DNA from 3 places in the Stenotrophomonas sp. 169 genome. Region 2 is predicted to be linked to each of the others. Evidence: predicted binding sites of a transcription regulator. Region 2 holds the regulator's gene; each other region holds the start of a gene.
What was found. Region 2 encodes HrcA, which represses chaperone genes, less so after heat shock. Its sites were predicted from a motif close to TTNGCACTCNNNNNNNNNGAGTGCNAA; they were not measured.
Positions count from the first base shown of each region.

Region 1: a site for HrcA is predicted at 2,353-2,379, ahead of ICJ04_RS15980 (co-chaperone GroES). Genes of this name have one in related genera too.
Region 3: a site for HrcA is predicted at 2,866-2,892, ahead of rpoH (RNA polymerase sigma factor RpoH). Genes of this name have one in related genera too.

Region 1 covers NZ_CP061204.1:3,636,296-3,640,972, forward strand. Annotated here, with positions in the region: gene groL (chaperonin GroEL) at 294-1,943, opposite strand; gene ICJ04_RS15980 (co-chaperone GroES) at 2,016-2,306, opposite strand; gene ICJ04_RS15985 (endonuclease) at 2,577-4,370, shown strand; gene cutA (divalent-cation tolerance protein CutA) at 4,440-4,677, shown strand, end outside.
Region 2 covers NZ_CP061204.1:2,580,819-2,585,495, forward strand. Annotated here, with positions in the region: gene dnaK (molecular chaperone DnaK) at 1-1,092, opposite strand, end outside; gene grpE (nucleotide exchange factor GrpE) at 1,421-1,930, opposite strand; gene hrcA (heat-inducible transcriptional repressor HrcA) at 1,994-3,058, opposite strand; gene recN (DNA repair protein RecN) at 3,174-4,677, shown strand, end outside.
Region 3 covers NZ_CP061204.1:3,709,201-3,713,877, reverse strand. Annotated here, with positions in the region: gene ICJ04_RS16295 (hypothetical protein) at 1-2,618, shown strand, start outside; gene rpoH (RNA polymerase sigma factor RpoH) at 2,903-3,778, shown strand; gene purD (phosphoribosylamine--glycine ligase) at 3,972-4,677, opposite strand, start outside.

The DNA of each region.
Region 1 (4,677 bases), 1.1 Mb from region 2:
GTGAAAACGAGACCGCGCGCATCGGCCATCGGACGTGGCTGTAAGAACGCAGCGAGACAGAGGCACGCACCACTGCAGCCCGGCATCGCGTTGCCGGAACGGAAAGCCGCCGAGCATGGCTCGGCGCTACCACGGCAGTGCAGCCCGGTAGCGCCGAGCCACGCTCGGCGAGCGCGCAGCGCGGCCTGCGTCAGGTATCGCGTTGCCGGAACGGAACGCCGCCGGGCCAACAAAAAACCCCGCCGTTTCCGGCGGGGTTTTTGATGATGCAGGTGCTACGGGACGCGTTGGACTTAGAAGTCCATACCGCCCATGCCACCCATACCGCCCATGCCACCAGCGCCGCCGCCAGCAGACTCTTCCTTGCGCGGGGCTTCAGCCACCATTGCTTCGGTGGTGATCATCAGGCCAGCGATCGAAGCGGCGTTCTGCAGGGCAGAACGGGTCACCTTGGTCGGGTCCAGGATGCCGAATTCGACCATGTCGCCGAACTCGCCATTGCCGGCGTTGTAGCCGTAGTTGCCAGTCCCTTCCTTCACCTTGTTCAGGATGACCGACGGCTCTTCACCGGCGTTGGCCACGATCTCGCGCAGCGGGGCTTCCATGGCGCGCAGGGCGATCTGGATGCCGTGGGTCTGGTCTTCATTGGCACCCTTCAGGTCGCCAACGGCCACCAGGGCACGCACCAGGGCCACACCGCCGCCCGGGACCACGCCTTCTTCGACGGCTGCGCGGGTAGCGTGCAGGGCGTCTTCAACGCGGGCCTTCTTTTCCTTCATTTCGATTTCGGTCGATGCGCCGACCTTGATCACTGCAACGCCACCGGCCAGCTTGGCCACGCGCTCCTGCAGCTTCTCACGGTCGTAATCGGACGAGGTGTCTTCGATCTGCGTCTTGATCTGGGTGACGCGCGACTGGATCGCTGCACCGTCGCCGGCACCGTCGATGATGATGGTGTTTTCCTTGGAAACCTGCACCTTCTTGGCGCGGCCAAGATCGGTGATGGTGGCCTTCTCCAGCGACAGGCCCACTTCCTCGGAGATCACGGTACCGCCGGTCAGCACGGCCATGTCTTCCAGCATCGCCTTGCGACGGTCGCCGAAGCCCGGTGCCTTGACGGCCACGACCTTGACGATGCCACGGATGGTGTTGACCACCAGGGTCGCCAGCGCTTCGCCTTCGACTTCTTCAGCGACGATCAGCAGCGGCTTGCCCGACTTGGCGACGCCTTCCAGCACCGGCAGCAGGTCACGCACGTTGGAGATCTTCTTGTCGTGCAGCAGGATGTACGGGTCATCCAGGTCGGCCGTCTGGCCCTGCTGGTTGTTGACGAAGTACGGGGACAGGTAGCCGCGGTCGAACTGCATGCCTTCGACGACGTCCAGCTCGTTGTCCAGGCCCGAGCCTTCTTCAACGGTGATGACGCCTTCCTTGCCAACCTTCTTCATCGCTTCGGCGATGATGTTGCCGATCGACTCGTCCGAGTTGGCCGAGATCGTACCGACCTGGGCAATCGCCTTGTCGTCAGCGGTCGGCTGGGAGATCTTCTTCAGCTCGGCAACCGCGGCGATGACCGCCTTGTCGATGCCGCGCTTGAGGTCCATCGGGTTCATGCCGGCCGCGACGGCCTTGGCGCCTTCGCGGATCAGGGCCTGCGCCAGCACGGTCGCGGTGGTGGTGCCGTCGCCAGCGTCGTCATTGGTGCGCGAAGCAACTTCCTTCACCATCTGCGCGCCCATGTTCTCGAACTTGTCAGCCAGTTCGATTTCCTTGGCAACGGAGACGCCGTCCTTGGTGATGGTCGGCGCGCCGAAGCTCTTTTCGAGCACGACGTTGCGGCCCTTCGGACCCAGGGTTGCCTTCACGGCATTGGCGAGCACGTTGACGCCGCGGACCATGCGGGCGCGGGCGTCTTCACCGAAACGAATATCTTTGGCAGCCATTGCGATTACCTTTTAATTGAAATGCGGTTGTAGCGCCGGGCGACGCCCGGCGGCTTGATGCGCGGATGCAGCTCAGCCGATGACGGCGAGCACGTCGTCTTCGCGCAGGACCTTGTACTCCACGCCAGCTTCCTTGTAGCTGCTGCCGGCGTACTGGCCGTAGATCACCTTGTCGCCAACCTTCAGCGACGGCGCGCGCACGCTGCCGTTGTCCAGTGCCTTGCCCGGACCCACGGCAACGACTTCACCCTTGGTCGACTTTTCCTTGGCCGAATCCGGGATCAGGATGCCGCCGGCGGACACTTCCTCGGCTTCGATCGGCTTGACTACAACGCGGTCGTGAAGCGGCTTCAAGTTGCTCATGTGAGACCTCTCAAGTTATTGATTGTGCTGAAAAAGTCCGGCGATTTTAGCACTCACCCGAGGTGACTGCCAGAACCGCTCGTGAAAAAAGCCCGAACTGATCGGGACACAGCAGAGATGGAGCCCGGCCTTGCCCTTTCAAGGGGCTCCTTCAATTTCTTTTTTGGTGATGCCGATCACGCCCCCCATAAGAAGCGTGCCGAATACGACAGAAATGTCATGGAATCGGCTTAGATTGCCGTCAGGGGATCCGCTCACAAGGAGTAGTCGATGCGATTGCTGTCACCACTAGCCGCTGCCTGCCTGCTGGCACTGGCCACCTCGCCCGTCCGGGCCGAGGTCTTCATCAATGAACTGCACTACGACGACAGCACCCCGGCCGGGGACGTCGGCGAGGCGATCGAGGTCGTTGCCACGGCCGGCGAGGACCTGTCCGGGTACCGCCTGTACCTGTACAACGGCAGCACGCCGTCGGCAGCCAGCGTGTACGCCAACACTGCGGTTCCGGCGGGCACGGCAGCGGCCTGCGGCAGCGCCCGCATCGCGGTGGTGACCTACCCGACCAACGGCATCCAGAACGGGGCCAACGACGGCATCGCGCTGGTCGACGCCAGTGGCAAGGTGGTGCAGTTCCTCAGTTACGAGGGCACCATCACCGCCGGCAGCGGCCCAGCCGCCGGCATGACCAGCCAGAACATCCCGGTTGCGGAAAGCAACAGCACCGCGCCGGGCACCTCGCTGCAGCTGACCGGCAGCGGCAGCCAGTACACGCATTTCACCTGGGCCGAATCGGCCGCGCAGACGTTCGGCGCCTGCAACACCGGCCAGACCTTCAGCGGCAGCCCCGGCACCCCGGGCCCGAACACGCCGCCGTCGGTGTCCACGACCCTGCCCGCTCAGGGCAGCAGCACCTTCCCCGCCGCCGGCGATCTGGAAGTGGTGTTCAGCGAGAACGTGACCCTGGCCAGCGGCGCGTTCGCGCTGAGCTGTGGCCAGTCCGGCAGCGTGCCGCTGAACCATCCGTCCAGTGGCCGCACCCTGAAGATTTCCACCAACACCGCCCTGGTGGCCGGTGAAGCGTGCCGCTTCGACATCCGGGCCAGCCGCATCAGCGACAGCCAGGGCGCGCGACCGGCGGCCGATTCACGCATCGCCTTCACCGTGGCCAGCACTACCGGCACCCCCGATCCGGGCAATCCGGGCAACCCCGGTGCGTACTACTCCAAGGTCAACACCTCCAGCCCCAGCCAGCTGCGCTGCTCGTTGCACGCCACCATCAAGGGCCACACCGCGTATCCGTACAGCGGGTCGGGCACCAGTACCTGGACCATCCTGGAAATCGCCGACGAAGATCCCAACAACGCCGGCAACGTGCTGGATGCCTACCGCAACCGCAGCTACGTCAAGGGCAGCGCGCGCGCGGGCACCGGCAGCGGCCTGACCTACAACCGCGAGCACACCTGGCCGAACTCGCTGGGTTTTGCCAGCACCTCCGGCGACAAGGGCCTGCCGTACGCGCCGTATACCGATACCCACATGCTGTACCTGACCGATGCGCAGTGGAATGCCGACCGTGGCAACAAGCCGTTCGCCAAGTGCGACAGCAACTGCGGCGAGCGCGCCACCGAGTCGAACAACGGCCAGGGTGGCGGCAGCGGCGCCTATCCCGGCAATTCGAACTGGGTGCGCACGCCGGATGGCAACCAAGGCACGTTCGAGGTGTGGGGCAAGCGCAAGGGCGACATGGCCCGCGCGGTGATGTACATGGCCATCCGCTATGAGGGGGGCAAAGATGCCGCAACTGGCCAGTCCGAACCCGACCTGGAGCTGACCGACGACCGCAGCAAAATCGTCAAGACCAGCAGCTCGCCGGCTTACATGGGCCTGCTGTCCACCCTGATCGACTGGCATCTGGCCGACCCACCGACCGACGCCGAGCGGGCCCGCAACGAGGTGATCTACAGCTTCCAGGGCAACCGCAACCCCTTCATCGACCACCCCGAGTGGGCCACCCCGGCCCTGTTCACTTCAGCGAAGCCGGCCAGCTGCCAGCTGGCCAACTGATGCGCTGCTGATCTGCCTGATGCCCCGGTCCGGCCTCCTGCGCGGACCGGGGCCCTATACTCGGCGGCGATGTCGACCGCCGATCCCGTGCTGCTGTTGTTCACCACCTGCCCTGACCTGGCCACTGCCGAGCGCATCGCGCACGCATTGGTAGGTGAGCGGCTGGCGGCGTGCGTTACCCGCCAGGAGGGCGCGCGGTCCACGTACCGCTGGCAGGGCGAAGTGACCACGGACACCGAGCTGCAGCTGCTGGTGAAGACCACGGCCAGCCGACTCGATGCCGCGATGGCGCGGCTGGTCGAACTGC
Region 2 (4,677 bases):
GCGCGGTTCCTTGCCGAAGAACTCGGTCACCGCCTGCTGCACCTTCGGCATGCGGGTCTGGCCACCGACCAGGATCACTTCGTTGATGTCGCTGGCACGCAGGCCGGCATCATTCAACGCAACGCGGCACGGCTCGATCGACTTCTTGATCAGCTCGTCCACCAGCGACTCCAGCTTGGCGCGGGTCAGCTTGATGTTCAGGTGCTTCGGACCGGAAGCATCGGCGGTCACGTACGGCAGGTTCACTTCGGTCTGCTGGGCGCTGGACAGCTCGATCTTCGCGCGCTCGGCAGCGTCCTTCAGGCGCTGCAGGGCCAGCGGATCCTTGCGCAGGTCGATGCCCTGGTCCTTGTTGAACTCTTCCACCAGGTATTCGATGACGCGGTTGTCGAAATCTTCGCCACCCAGGAAGGTGTCGCCGTTGGTGGCCAGCACTTCGAACTGCTTCTCACCGTCAACGTTGGCGATTTCGATCACCGACACGTCGAAGGTGCCGCCGCCCAGGTCGTACACCACGATCTTGCGATCCTTGCTGTCACCCTTGTCCAGGCCATAGGCCAGCGCAGCCGCGGTCGGCTCGTTGATGATGCGCTTGACGTCCAGGCCCGCGATGCGGCCGGCGTCCTTGGTGGCCTGGCGCTGGCTGTCGTTGAAGTAGGCCGGCACGGTGATGACCGCCTCGGTCACTTTCTCGCCGAGATAATCTTCGGCGGTCTTCTTCATCTTCTCCAGCACCTTGGCGGAGATTTCCTGCGGCGCCATCTTGCGCGCATCGCTGGTAGCCACCCAAGCATCGCCATTGTCGTGCCCCAGGATGGAGTACGGCACATGGGAGATGTCTTTCTGCACTTCGGCGTCGGTGAACTTGCGGCCGATCAGGCGCTTCACCGCGTAGAAGGTGTTCTTCGGATTGGTGACCGCCTGGCGCTTGGCCGAGGCACCTACCAGGACTTCGCCGTCCTTGGTGTAGGCGACGATCGACGGGGTGGTGCGATCGCCTTCCGAGTTTTCAATGACGCGGGCCTTGCCGCCGTCCATGATCGCCACGCACGAGTTGGTGGTGCCGAGGTCGATACCAATGATCTTGCCCATGGGGAACTCCTGAAGATAATTCGGTGAATCCGGCCGTGGCCGGTGTATGAATGGGATGTGGGGGAGGCTCGTGGAACATTCAAGCCATCCCCCGAACGCTGTGTTTCTGCAAGGCCAAACGCGTTCAGCGTCTGGCGGGAAAATCGCGCGGTGCGGCTGGTGGACCTTGCCGGGTGCTGGACCTTGCCGGCTGGACCTTGCCGGCTGCTGGACCTTGCCGGCTGCTGGACCCTGCCGGCTGCTGGACCTTGCCGGGTAGAGCCGACTTCAGTCGGCTGGTCCTACCGCAGCCGACTGAAGTCGGCTCTACCGTCGCCTGCCGCTGCGATCAGTCCCGCGCGACCACCACCAGCGCGGGGCGCAGCAGGCGGTCGTTGAGCTGGTAGCCCTTCTGGAACACCTGCACCACGCTGCCCGGTGCGGCGCCGTTGGCGTCTACCTGGCTGATCGCCTGATGGTGTTCCGGGTTGAACGGCTGGCCGGTCGGGTCCAACAGCACCAGGCCGTTGTCCGCGGCGACCTTCAGCAGCTGCTTGTAGGTCATTTCCAGACCATCGCGCAGCGGGCTGGCCTCTTCGCCCGCCGCCTTCAGGCCGGCATCCAGGCTGTCGAACACGGGCAGCAGCTCGCCGAGCAGCTTTTCGTTGGCAAAGCGGCGGGCCTGTTCCACGTCACGGGCCACGCGCTTGCGCTGGTTGTCCAGGTCGGCGCGCTCACGCAGCGCATCGGCCTTGACCTGCTCCAGCTCCCCGCGCAGCTGCTCCAGCTGGTCGTGGTGGGCGGCAGCGGCCTCGTCGGCGGCCGGGTTGGATTCGATATCGTGCTGATCTTGGTTCATGTGCGTTTCCCTGGCGGTCACTCCCCGCCTCCATCCCACCTAGTGTGGGCGGGAAACTGCGTTTCAAGCGCTGCGTGGCACGGAGTTGACCGATCCGGGAGAAAAGGCCGCCCCCAGCACCTCAGCCGTGGCCTGCACCAGCGGAATCATGCGGTCGTAGGCCATCCGTTTGGGCCCGATCACCCCCAGCACCCCCAGCACCTGCCCGTCGGCGGTGTACGGTGCGGTCACCAGCGACATGCCTTTCAGCGGCACCACCCCGGTTTCTTCGCCGATGAAGATGCGCACGCCCGGCGCCTGGATGGTGCGCTCAAGCAGCTGCAGGATCTCGCGCTTGCTGGAGAACAGCTCGAACAGTTCGCGCAGGCGCTCCAGGTCAGTCAGGTCCTGCACGCCCATCAGACGGGTCTGGCCGGCCACCAGCATGTCGTCGGCCGGCGGCTCCAGCGCCTGTTCGGCCAGCTCGATGCTGTGCGCCAACAACTGCTCCATCTCGCTGCGGGTGTCGCGCAGTTCGTGCAGCAGGCGGCGGCGGATCTGCGCCAGCGGCACCCCGGCAAAGTGGGCATTGAGGTAATTGGCCACCTGCTCCAGCTCGCCCGGCTCCCAGGGCCGGCGCGCCTCGATCACCCGGTTCTGCACCTCGTTGTCGGCGAACACCACGATCGCCAGCACCCGGTGTGCGTCCAGCGCCACGAAATCGATCTGGCGGAAGGCAAACTGCCCTCGCCGGGGCGCGCTGACCACCCCGACGAAGTGACTCATCGCCGACAGCAGCTCCGATGCGCTGCCCAGCAGGGCCTGCGTACCGGCGCCGCTGGGCAGCTCGCTGCGCAGCCGGCTGAGGTCCTGTTCGCCCGGCGGATGCATCTGCACCAGGCTGTCGACGAATACCCGATAGCCATGCGCCGTGGGCACGCGACCGGCCGACGTGTGCGGCGAACTCAGCAGCCCCAGCTCTTCCAGGTCGCCCAGGATGTTGCGGATGGTTGCCGCACTGACGTCCAGCCCGGACGTGCGCGCAAGCGTTGCCGACCCGACCGGTTCGCCATCCTGGATGTGGCGGGCGATCAGGGTGCGCAGCAGATGGCGTGAACGTGGAGCAAGGTTGTCGAAAGACGACGGCATCGGATCAGCCTGTGAGACTCACACACTAGATAATGCCGACATGCCCTCTTGGCAAGTCATTGGACCACCCCGTCGCCCGTGCTAGCGTTGCGCGGCTTGAGAGACTCAACGGACCATGCTTAGACATCTATCGATCAAGGATTTTGCCGTCGTACGCGCCACCGAACTCGAGTTCGGGCCCGGCATGACGGTGGTATCGGGCGAAACCGGCGCGGGCAAGTCGCTGATGGTGGACGCCCTCGGCTTCCTGGCAGGCCTTCGCGCCGACAGCGGCGTGGTGCGCCACGGTGCCGCGCGAGCGGAGCTTTCCGCCGAATTCGCGCTGGAACAGCTGGCCGCCGCACGGCGCTGGCTGGCCGACAACGAGCTGGACGACGACGAACACTGCCAACTGCGCCGGGTGATCCGCGCCGATGGCGGTTCGCGTGCGTGGATCAATGGCCGCCCGGTCACCCTGTCCCAGCTGACCGACCTGGCCTCGTTGCTGGTGGAAATCCACGGGCAGCACGAGCAACAGGCCCTGCTGACCCGGCCCTCGCAGCTTGCGCTGCTGGATGCCTATGCCGGCAACGCCGAAGAGCGCCGCGCCGTGCGCGTGGCCGCCGCCGCGTGGCAGACCCTGGTGGACGAGGCCGCCGCGTTGTCCCAGCAGGGCGATGTCAGCGACCGCATCGGCTTCCTGGAGCATCAGCTGCGGGAAATGGAACGCGAGGACCTGGAGCCCGATTCCATCACCGCGCTCGGTGCCAGCCACCGCCGCCAGGCGCACGCCAGCGCCCTGCTCAGTGCCTGCGACACGGCCACCACGCGGATCAACGGTGACGAGGACGCTTCCGCGCTGGGCCTGCTGGCGCAGGTGCGTGGTGACCTCGGCCGCCTGATCGAACACGATGCCCGGCTGGGCGACGTGGACGCACTGATCGACAGCGCCAGCATCCAGCTGCAGGAAGCACTGACCCTGCTGGACCGCGTGCACGACGATCTGGACGCTGATCCGGAGCAGTTTGAAGAAAACGAGCGCCGCTTGGGCCGTCTGCACGATCTGGCGCGCAAGCACCGGGTGCCGATGGAAGAACTCGGCCCGCAGCGCGACCGCATGCAGGCCGAAGTGGAGCAGCTGCAAGGGGCCGACGTGCGCCTGCAGAAGCTGGCCGGTGAAATCGAAAAAGCGGCTGCCGCATGGCGCGAACAGGCTGCCGTGCTCAGCGCAGGCCGTCAGCGCGCTGCTGCGGAGCTGTCCACCACTACGACCGGGCTTATCGCCGAGCTGGGCATGGGCGGCGGCCAGTTCCTGATCCAGCTGGAACCACAGGACGCCGGCAAGCCGGATCCACAGGGTGCCGAGCGGGTGGAGTTCCTGGTGGCGGCCAACGCTGGCCAGCCGCCGCGACCGCTGCGCAAGGTGGCCTCCGGCGGTGAGTTGTCACGGATCTCGCTGGCCATTGAAGTGGCCGCGCTGGATCTGGATGCCGTGCCGACCATGGTGTTCGACGAGGTCGATTCAGGTATCGGTGGCGCGGTGGCGGATATCGTGGGGCAGAAACTGCGCGCTCTTGGCGAAAAGCGTCAGGTGCTGTGCGTGACGCATCTGCCGCAGGTGGCCTCCAAGGGCCACGCAC
Region 3 (4,677 bases), 1.1 Mb from region 2:
ATGTCACCGTGTCGAAGAACAGCGCCAGCGGCAACCTGCAGCCACTCGCCGCCGATGACCGCGATGACGACAGTTTCCTCAGCGAAGGGCGCTTGGCGTTCTACCTGAAGGGGAAGATGCGCGGGAAGTATCTGCTGACGGCGCAAGCCGACACCCAGGACCGCGAACTGAAACACCTGTTCCGGGATTTCTGGGACGCAGATCCGAGCGATGTGTTCCGCCGCCTGGATCCGGATCTGTACTACCCGGTGTATGGCGATGATTCCACCACCTGGCGTGATGTCGACACGCAGGGGCGGCTGTACCTGCGCCTGGACTGGGACCAGAGCCAGGCGATCTGGGGCAACTACGCAACCGGGATCACCGGCACGGAATATGGGCAGTATGTGCGTTCGTTGTACGGCGGTGCCTTGAACTGGCGGTCGCTGGAAGCAACCCCGTTGGGCGAGGCGCGCTCGCAGTTGAAGGTGTTCGGCTCCGAAGCGCAGTCCGCGCCCGGCCACAGCGAGTTCCTCGGCACCGGCGGCAGCCTGTACTACCTGCGCCACACCGATGTGCTGCCGGGATCGGAACAGGTGGTGCTGGAAGTGCGTGACCGCACCACCGGCCGCACTGAAACCCGCGCCACCCTGCAGGAAGGCGTGGATTATGAAATAGACGACCTGCAGGGGCGATTGATCCTGACCCGGCCGCTGGCGATGTTGACCCGCGAGAACGTTCGCAGCATCACCCGCGACATGCCGCTGGATGGCTACGACCAGCTGCTGCTGGTGGACTACGAATACGTGCCGCTGGGGTTCAGCAGCGATGACGTGACGATGGGCGCGCGCGGACGGCAATGGATCGGCGACCACGTGGCAGTGGGTGGCACTTGGGTGGAGGAAAACCGCAGCGGTGAGAACTACACCTTGAAAGGGGCGGATCTCACCTTGCAGGCGGGTCGTGGCACCTATGTAAAGGTGGAGCACACCGAGACCGATGCCACGGCGGCACCGGTGTTCTACTCGGACAACGGCGGCCTCAGTTTCATCCGCCGCAATCCTTACGAAGTGCAGCGATCCGGCAGCGCCACGGCGGTAGAAGCGCGCGCCAACCTGCGCGAGCTGGGCTGGACCACGCAGGATTGGAGCATGGGCGCCTGGTGGCGCGATGTGGACGCGGGCTTCTCTGTCGCTCGCCAGGACACCGGGTTGGCGGTGCAGGAATACGGTGCCGAGTTCCTCGGCTACCTCACCGACGACTTCAGCCTGTACGGCCGCCACACGCGCACGGAGCAGGGCGAGCTGGCGCTTGAGCAGAGCCAGCTGACAGCCGAGTGGCGGCTGGGCAACGACGGCCAGGTGACCGGCGAACTGCGTCGCGTACGCGAAGAGCAGAGCCTGCAGACCGTGGATGCACTGCTGGCGGCCATCGGCTATCGGCAGCGGTTCGGTGCATCGTGGGAGCTGTACGGCACCGGCCAGGCCACGGTGGACGATGATGGCGGCGCCTACGAGAAGAACGACCTGCTGACGTTGGGGGCGCGGTATCTGTTTGGCGACCGCAGCAGCGTGGGGGCCGAAGTCAGCGGCGGCAGCCGCGGCCACGGTGCGAAAGTGGATGCCGAGTACCGCATGGCGCCGGACCACAGCCTGTATGGCAGCTACAGCTACAGCAGCGACCGTACCGGCACTGATCCGCTGTTCGATACCGGTCTGCAGTCCGGCTGGACCTTAGGCCAGCGCTGGCGCCTGAGCAACCAGGTCAATGTGTACAACGAAAGCCAGTACCTCAAGGACCGTCGCCAGGACAACGCCGGCCTGGTCCACACCTTTGGCATGGACTTCTATCCGGCACAGGGCTGGAACCTGGGCTTCACCCTGATGGACGGTGAACTGGAATCCACCCTGGGGCGGATCGACCGCCGCGCCTACAGTGTCAGTGGCGGCCGCACCGACGCGGTGGCGCAGTGGAACAGCAAGCTGGAATACCGGCATGACTCCGGTGCCGAGCAGCGCGAGCAATGGGTCACGACCAACCGCCTGTTGTACAAGCTCAACGAAGACTGGCGGCTGGCGCTGCGCGCCAACTATGCCGACACCCAGGACCGTATCAATCCGGTAGCGGACGCCAAGCTGGTGGAAACCAACATGGGCTTTGCCTGGCGGCCGCATGACGACACCCGCTGGGCTGCCTTTGGCAAGTTCACCTATCTCTATGACGTGGCGTCGCTGGGGCAGGAAGGCGGCAACCTGTACGACCAGCGCTCGCAGATCGTTTCCCTGGAGGGCATCCGCCAGCTGGGCGCGCGCTGGGAAGTCGCCGTCAAGCTGGCCTCGCGCTGGGGCGACTACCGCACGGGCCGTGGTGAAGGGGCCTGGCTGGACAGCCGCGCCGACTTCGCTGCCCTGCAACTGCGCTATCGCCTGTTCGAGAAGTGGGAGGGGCTGGCCGAGCATCGCTGGCTGAAAGTGCGCGACGGCGGCGTCCGCAAGGGCTGGCTGCTGGGCGTGGACCGCCGCGTGGGCGAGAACTTCAAGATCGGCGGCGGCTACAACTTCACCGAGTTCAGCGACGACATGACTGAGCTGCGCTACGACCAGAAAGGATTTTTCCTGAATCTGGCCGGGTATTACTGAGGCATCCGGCGCAGCCCACCGTCGTCGTCTGAATGCCCGACAACCCTTTGTGGCTGAATGGGCCGCTACGGCGGCTCGTTCAGCCAGTTTGCACGTCTTTTCGCCCGTATTTTTCATTCAACCCGCTGATTTAAAAGGTGTTTACCGTGATCGATAAGGCTATCGCCACTGTCACCAAATCGCGGTAGGGTAGACGGGTAGTCAGCGCCATTGTTCTGCCAACGGAACACTGGAACTTTTTCAACCTTTAGCAGTCGAAGTATCGGACTGCTAAGATGGAACCCATGAGCCAGAACACCTCTACTGCCCTTGTGGCAAATAATCTCCCGATTCCCAGTGCGCTCGGTTCGCTGGACGCCTACATCGGTGCCGTGCACCAGATCCCGGTGCTGTCGGTCGATGATGAGCAGGACCTGGCGCGTCGTTTCCGTGATCAGACCGATCTGGACGCGGCCCGCGAGCTGGTGCATTCGCACCTGCGCTTCGTGGTGCACGTGGCCCGCGGTTACAACGGCTACGGGCTCGCCTTGGGCGACCTCATCCAGGAAGGCAACATCGGCCTGATGAAGGCCGTCAAGCGCTTCGACCCGGACATGGGCGTGCGCCTGGTGTCCTTCGCCGTGCATTGGATCCGTGCCGAAATGCACGAGTTCATCCTGAAGAACTGGCGCATCGTGAAGGTCGCCACGACCAAGGCGCAGCGCAAGCTGTTCTTCAACCTGCGCAAGTCGAAGAAGCGCCTGGGCTGGATGAACGCAGCCGAAGTCACGGCGGTCGCCAAGGACCTCAACGTGTCCGAGCGCGAAGTGCTGGAGATGGAGTCCCGTCTGTCCGGACGCGATATCGGTTTCGATGCGCCCAGCGATGAGGACGACGACCATGCACCGCCGTCGCCGGCCGCGTACCTGCGTGCCAACGAAGAAGATCCTTCGATGGCCTACGAGCGTGCGGACAGCGAAGACAACCAGCTGCAGCTGCTGCGCGAAGGCATGGCCGAACTGGATGCCCGCTCACGCGACATCATCGCCCGCCGCTGGCTGGATGCCGACAGCAAGGTCACGCTGCAGGAACTGGCCGACGAGTACGGCGTGTCCGCAGAGCGGATCCGCCAGGTCGAAGCGAACGCGCTGAAGAAGATGAAAGCGCTGTTCACCGCCTAAGCGGAGACAGTCGCTGCATACAGAAACGCCGGGCACTGCCCGGCGTTTTTCATTGCAACGCGCCCACCGTGCGACACGTCTACCGCACGATGACGCGTTTACCGGTAGCGCCGAGCCATGCTCGGCGAGCGCAGCGGCAGATCAGCGCCGCACCCGGTCCCCACACGTCGCGCAGGCCCACCATGCACCCGCCTCAGCTTTCGCGGGCAATCGCGCGCCAGCCGATGTCATTGCGGTGGAACTCGTTCGCCCACGTCACCTTGGCCACGCCCGCATAGGCATTGGCCTGCGCGTCGCGCACGCTGTCGCCCAACGCAGCCACGCACAGCACGCGGCCACCGGCGCTGACCACGTTGCCTTGCGCATCCAGTGCGGTGCCTGCATGGAACACCTTGGCGGTGTCCGGCACAGCATCCAGACCCGAGATCACATCGCCGGTGATGGGGGCCTCCGGGTACGGCGCAGCAGCCAGCACCACGCCCAGCGACGGACGCGGATCCCACTGCGCCTGCACCTGGTCCAGCGTGCCGTCGATGGCTGCCTGCACCAGGTCCAGCAGGTCCGACTGCAGGCGCAGCATGACCGGCTGGGTTTCGGGATCGCCAAACCGCACGTTGAACTCGATCACCTTTGGCGCGCCCGTCGCGTCGATCATCAGCCCTGCGTAGAGGAAGCCGGTGAACGGGATGCCATCGGCGATCATGCCCTGCACGGTCGGATTGACCACCTCGCGCATCACCCGGGCATGCACCTCATCGGTCACCACTGGGGCGGGCGAGTAGGCGCCCATGCCACCGGTATTCGGACCGGTATCCCCGTCACCCACCCGCTTGTGATCCTGCGAGGTCGCCATCGGCAGCGCCGTTACGCCGTCGACCATGGAAATGAAGCTGGCCTCT